DNA from 2 places in the Psychrobacillus sp. FSL K6-1464 genome. Region 2 is predicted to be linked to the other one. Evidence: riboswitches for the same ligand, from Rfam matches in the RefSeq annotation. Region 2 holds a riboswitch; the other holds the start of a gene.

Region 1 (3,379 bases), 2.7 Mb from region 2:
GGGATAGCTGGGATATTAATAATAAAGATTTTTAAGAAGTTATTGGAAAAACAGGGACTTTAGCAGAACAGAAATATTAGGAGCTAGTCGTAAGTGTTATACAACTAACAGGTGCTTTAGTAAAAAAGGACAGCAATATAAAATGTGCTTGAGAAACATATCCCAACTCATTTTTGAGTACATTTTAAATCACCCTTTATCTTTTAACATAACCTGCAAAAAAAGAGTTGCCGAAGCAACTCTTTGATCTTAAACTACAGCAAGTCAATTATAATATTGTCAAACTCCAGTCAGCTTCTTTCTTTTAGCTGTTCCAGTAATCGACGAACCTTTTCCTTCTGATTAGTTGTTTCTTCCACAAGAGGTTCGATTTCATACTTATCTTCTATTGATGAAATGTTCACTATGTCCCCTTGTTTTAGTTTAACTTTTATATCAGAACAGAGAATTTGAAGGATTTCTGTTTCATTTGGAGTTTTTAAAAAAACTGCATAATCTCCTTCAAAACGATCGAGCGTATATTTATTCGAATTCACTCACAATCTCTCCTTTGTTATTTAATAATATAGCTGCATCCCCATCATTTCTCCACATTTGCGTAGTAGTCCATTTCAAATAGCCAGCGCCCTCTTTTGCTTTGGGTCCACTTGTGACGTATATTGTTTTCCCTGCTTGCAAGCTAATGTTCGGAAAATTAAATGTTTGATTACCAGCTACGGAAACTAAATGCCATTCTTCTAAATTAACAGCTGACTCACCGGAGTTGGTAATTCCTACTATTTCGCCTCTAAGGTCTTTACTAGAAATATTAATACCTATGGCTTCCGTATTAGCAATTTCAGTTGGCCCAACATTACCATTTGTTATTACGTTATAATCTACTCCATCTGTTTCCACTACTATATTACCAACTATTGCTGTGGCATATAATTGTGAACTTATCCGCTCCAGTCTTGACTTCACCTCTGCATTTGGATGACCATAGGAATTATCTTTTCCATAACTTAAAATGGTAACCTCTGGATTTACTGCTTCTATAAAATCTTGCGAGCTACTAGTGTCCGAACCATGATGTCCTGCTTTCAAAACGGTTGCTTTAACATTCGTCTCTTCTAGTATGTCTTTCTCTACCCTGATATCTGCATCTCCCATCAATAAAAAGGAAGTTTCTCCGTAAGATAATTTTAATACTATAGATGCTTCATTATTATCAGCTGATTCGTCTCCCATATGTATGACAGAGATATCTAACTCCTCATCTAGAGGAATTGTATCGCCAGTTTTTGGCACGATGAATGGTATATTTTTGTCTAATATAAGCTGTAACATTTCCTCATACGTTTGAGATGTATGTGTTTTTCCAGAGTCCACGAAATTTTTTATAGATATAGAATTCAACACGGAATGTAGGCCTCCGATATGATCGGCATCTGGATGGGTTGCCACAACATAATCGAGCTTCTCAACCCCGTGTTTTCGTAGATAATTTACTACATCTTTTCCAGCATCTTTTGTCCCCCCATCTACTAACAAATTTTTTCCGTTTGGCGATTGTACTAATATTGAATCCCCTTGCCCTACATTTATAAAATGAACCTTCATTTTGTCTCCAGGTTCCACTGGCACTTGTGATGCTTGTATTGTTTTATCTGGTTGCTGATTTAATGTACAGCCACTAAGCAAAATGGCTATACATAGACTTACTAAAAATGTGATCTTTCTCATATAAAACCTTCCTTTTCGTACTTTGCATGATTCTACCATAGGACACTAAGATTCATATATTAAAGATTTCCTTGACAGTTGATAGCTATTCGCATAGAATAACTGTTTGTGAAAACTAACGTGGTTCGAGAACCTCCCACGGAAAAAAACTAAGGAGAAATGAATAATGAAAACAAAGACTATAGCAGTAACTGGTGTTATTGCCGCTCTTTATGTCGCGGTATCTCTACTAGTGGCTCCTTTTGCATTTGGTGCAGTACAGTTTCGTATTGCGGAGATGTTCAATCACTTAATCGTATTTAATAAAAAATACTTTTTTGGTATTGTATTAGGAGTATTTATAACAAATATGTTCTCTCCAATGGCCGCTTATGACCTAACATTTGGAGTAGCACATTCCATCATTACGTTATCGCTAACGATTTTGGCGACTAAATATGTAAAAGGAAACATAGCACGCATGGTTATTAATACAGTGCTCTTTACATTTACCATGTGTATTATCGCATTTGAACTAATGCTTGCGCTAGATTTCCCATTCTTCTATACATGGTTAACCGTTGCAGCTGGTGAGTTCACCGTATTAGCTGTCGGTATTCCGATTATTATCGCTTTAGATAAACGATTGAATTTTAAGACGCTAATCTAAATAACTTCACCCGATTCTAGAAAACTAGAACCGGGTGTTTTTTATTTTTCTATTAATCCTTTTTCCACTAAAAAGTCGTGTGCTACATCTTCGGGTTTATCTCCATCAATGTCAACTCTCGCATTCATCTTCAACATATCCTCTTCGGATATTTTACCCGCTAACTCGTTTAGCACGTCCTCAAGCTCTGGAAACTTTTCTAAAGCATCCATACGTACGACAGGAGCTGCATCATATTTAGGGAAAAATCCTAAATCATCCGTTGTCGTTTGCAAGTCAAATCGTTCGATACGTCCATCAGTCGTAAAGGCAGGTATAACATCGACGTCTCCGTTTTTCAATGCTTCATACATAACATTAGGATCTAGACTTTGCGTTTCAGAAAATACAAATGGATATGTATTTATTAAATCATCAAAGCCGTCTCCTTTTCTTTCATAAAATGCATGAGGGGCCCCAAATACCATACCACCAGTTTTAGAAGCTTCTACCAATTCAGAGTAAGTTTCTGCATTGTACTCATTATCTTTTGTATAAGCTAGTGTATACGTATTTTCAAATCCAAGTGGACTTAACCAAGTAGCCTCAAACTTTTCCTCATAGCCTTTCCTTACTTTTTCTAATACACTATCTGAGCTTTCTCCTACTTCAGATTCTTCTTTTAAAACATCCTTTAAACCTGTGCCAGTGTACTCAACATAAAGATCAATATCACCTTTTTCCAAAGCGGGAGTCATAATTGCCACTTCTCCTAGACCTTCCTTATATTCCACATCAATATCTGTTTTTTCCTCAATATATTGGCCTAAAATTTGTGGGAGTATAAATTGTTCCGTCCACGGCTTCCCACTAATTACTAATGCTTCATCTGAATTCGAACAAGCACTTAAAAGCATCACTCCTGCAATTCCTACTAATCCTATTATCTTTTTCATCTCTTCATCCTCCAGTTTTCATTCCTTTTGGTGTAGCTTTTTTCTCAATCCATTTCAATAGCAGATCAAA
Region 2 (3,379 bases):
CGGCATTTCTCTCCTCAGTTGTCAATTATGGTAATTATTAGTCTACTGGAGATTACTAGGGTATTCAAGTAATTACCTTGTTACAACCATATCATTCGTAAATGTCTATATTCGTAATTTGATAATAACCCGAACTATTGATTACTACCGTGTATACTTTATTCCGATTGTAATACGTGTATTCACCAGCTGCATTTATAAAATCAAATTCCTCGTTAGTAGAAACTAGTGCATAATCATCATACATCTCTACACCAGTAACAGTATTATTAGTGAAGTCAAAGGTCATCCCCTACATAATCTGTAAAATCATAAATAGCCTTCCAAGTCTATTGGAAGGCTAAATTATAATATTTTAATTTTTATATAATCATTCAGAAAGAAGACGTTTTTCCTTCATTACATAAACCCGACTCAAAATAAGCGCTCCGATTGTCTGAATAACGGTTTTCACGATAATTTGCCCTACAATAGCGGCTGGCACGGCTTCCCATGGAAGAATATTTGCTCCCAGAGGACTCAAGCCTATTATGACAAAAATGACTGAATCCAGGAATCCACCAACAATCCCACTATAGAATACACGCCAAGCCATTGGTAGTTTCAATCTTGTATATATCTCTGTATCTGCTGTTTCAGCAACAACAAATGAAATTGCCGATGCAAATACAATTAATAATGTATCTCCCAACATAAATGACACTAATGCTGATAATGCTAAAGCTATGAAAATGAATAAGTACGTCTTTGCTCTACCATATTTGTTTTGTACAAGATCTCTAAAAATGAAGGTAGCACCGACGAACAATGTTCCCATAGGGACGATAAACATCCCGAACTGTAAAGGTGCAAAAGCTGCTGTTACGACATTAGCAATCACAATCGATACTAAATAAAATAAAATTCTCATAATGTTACTCCTTCAATAGATTTAGAAGTTAAATAATCTTCTAATCCTTTATTTCTCAGCTTACATGCTGGGCATTCCCCACAGCCATCTGCTATTACACCGTTATAACAAGTCAACGTTTTCTCTCTAACAAATTCGAGCGCTCCAAGCTGATCTGCAAGTTCCCATGTTTGTGCCTTGTCCAACCACATGAGTGGTGTATCGATCACAAAAGTAGTATCCATAGAAAGATTTAATGTGACGTTTAAGGATTTCACGAAAATATCACGACAATCTGGATAGCCACTAAAATCAGTTTCACACACTCCAGTTACGATATGCTTTGCACCTACCTGGCTCGCTAAGACCCCAGCAAAAGATAAAAAGAGCAGATTTCGACCAGGTACAAAAGTCGACGGCAATCCCCCATCTTCCCCGTCCTCTACCTTTATGTCATCTCGTGTCAAAGCATTCGGTGCCAACTGATTTAAAAGCGACATATCCAGAATGTGATGCTTTACACCAAGCTCCTTAGCTATTTCCTTTGCACATTCGATTTCAAGACTATGTCTTTGCCCATAATCAAAAGTCACTGCCTCAATCTCTTTAAAACGTTCTTTTGCCCAAAACAGACAGGTCGTGCTATCCTGTCCTCCACTAAACACAATAATTGCCTTTTCCTGCTTCACCCGTTTAAACTCCCTTATATCGACAAAACAGCACCATAAGGAAGAATGCTGTCATCTTCTGAATTTTTTAGATTGTCTATCTCTAGCGCCTAGCCCCTAGTTTCAGGATTTTAGCACTTCTGCCTTACATATGATTATTCCATTAACGATTATCAATTTTCTCTGGATATAAATCATGGTTCATCAAACGAAAATCTGCTATTTCTACATATTTCGTTCCAGGTCTTCCATAATTACACCAGGGATCAATAGAAATACCTCCACGTGGAGTGAATTTACCCCATACTTCGATATATCTTGGATCTAGCAATTCGATTAAATCGTTCATGATGATGTTCACACAGTCCTCATGGAAATCCCCGTGATTCCTGAAACTAAATAAATATAATTTTAACGATTTACTTTCTACAATTTTTTTATCCGGTATATACGAGATGTACATCGTTGCAAAATCCGGCTGATTGGTAATTGGGCACAAACTTGTGAATTCTGGGCAGTTAAACTTCACAAAATAATCCCGAGTAGAATGTAAATTATCTACCGACTCCAATACCTCAGGTGCATAATCAAATGAATATTTTGTACCTTGGTTCCCTAACAGTGTTAAATCCTTCAAACCTTCATCATGACTTCTTCCAGACATAATAAAAAAACCTCCTATAAAAAATGTTTCCCAACACTTTCAAAAGAGGCTTCACAGACCAATCTATACAAACAAAAGGATAAAAACAAAAAAGCCACGTCCAAATTATATGGACATGGCGAATAGTCATGTATCCATAGTTTTTTATAGAGGGTATAAGCTATGAACCTCTCCCGGTCAAGTACGGGTATGCAATCATAATATAGAATATTGACCAAGACGTCAAATAGGAATTCTAGTCAAATGAATATCCAAATCTCCAATTAAGAGATTCAAAACTTTTTTATAATATCATGCATAAATTTGAACTAGATTGCCTATATTGATAATAGAATACGAGATTAAAGGAGGAACAGAGATGAAACATCCATTAAGCTTACCCGAACAATTACCTGAAACAACAGAAGAGCTATTAAAGCTTATATTACAAACTATCTTAGCCTAGGAGAGATTTAGATTATCAAAGAGACTCAGAAACATAGAAAAGTAGATACCTCTACTATGTGGAGTATCTACTTTTTGTTATATGTATTCTCGACTAGTCCGATAAATTCTCCATTGCCTTCACCGTATATCTCTCCATACTATATCCACTTAACATTTTCTCCAATCAGCTTTAAATACCACCCCATTCATTTCATAAATGTTCCCCCTCTATTAGTACCCATATAGAAACCACAGTTAGATATATAACAATCAGTAAATTCCAATCATTTAAAGTTTCTTGCTGATCATTACTTTAAAATCAGCTATGATATAGGTATAAACTGAAATTAGGGTGATACATAATGAAAAAATTAGTCCATGTAGTTGGGGCAATTATTGAAAATGAGAAAAGCGAAATATTTTGTGCGTTAAGAAGTCCCATTATGTCACTTCCCGATCTTTGGGAGTTCCCGGGTGGTAAGATTGAAGCTGAAGAAACACCCGAGCAGGCTTTACAACGAGAAATTACAGAAGAATTTAATTGTACAATTGTGGTTGGTCAAAAAGTAGAAGATACGACTTATGAATATGAAAAATTTATCGTCAGACTCGAAACTTATAAAGCGAAATTATTAAATGGTACTCCAATTGCAACGGAGCATGCCGACACAAGATGGGTTACTCGGGAAAATTTACATACACTGAACTTTGCTGCTGCTGATATTCCAGCAG

The links. A riboswitch is a leader RNA that binds a small molecule or an ion and turns the genes downstream of it on or off. The one in region 2 is predicted to bind preQ1.
Region 1: linked by a shared signal. The riboswitch ahead of MKX39_RS15050 (QueT transporter family protein) and the one ahead of queF (preQ(1) synthase) in region 2 are both predicted to bind preQ1.

Annotation. Positions count from the first base shown of each region.
Region 1 covers NZ_JBBOOP010000001.1:2,949,557-2,952,935, forward strand. Annotated here, with positions in the region: gene MKX39_RS15035 (hypothetical protein) at 1-63, shown strand, start outside; gene MKX39_RS15040 (DUF3006 domain-containing protein) at 291-536, opposite strand; gene MKX39_RS15045 (MBL fold metallo-hydrolase) at 523-1,725, opposite strand; PreQ1 riboswitch class I at 1,840-1,884, shown strand; gene MKX39_RS15050 (QueT transporter family protein) at 1,892-2,374, shown strand; gene MKX39_RS15055 (glycine betaine ABC transporter substrate-binding protein) at 2,416-3,309, opposite strand; gene MKX39_RS15060 (ABC transporter permease) at 3,314-3,379, opposite strand, start outside.
Region 2 covers NZ_JBBOOP010000001.1:292,887-296,265, reverse strand. Annotated here, with positions in the region: gene MKX39_RS01505 (TcaA NTF2-like domain-containing protein) at 92-289, opposite strand; gene MKX39_RS01500 (VUT family protein) at 371-910, opposite strand; gene queC (7-cyano-7-deazaguanine synthase QueC) at 907-1,578, opposite strand; gene queF (preQ(1) synthase) at 1,721-2,221, opposite strand; PreQ1 riboswitch class I at 2,352-2,398, opposite strand; gene MKX39_RS01485 ((deoxy)nucleoside triphosphate pyrophosphohydrolase) at 3,010-3,379, shown strand, end outside.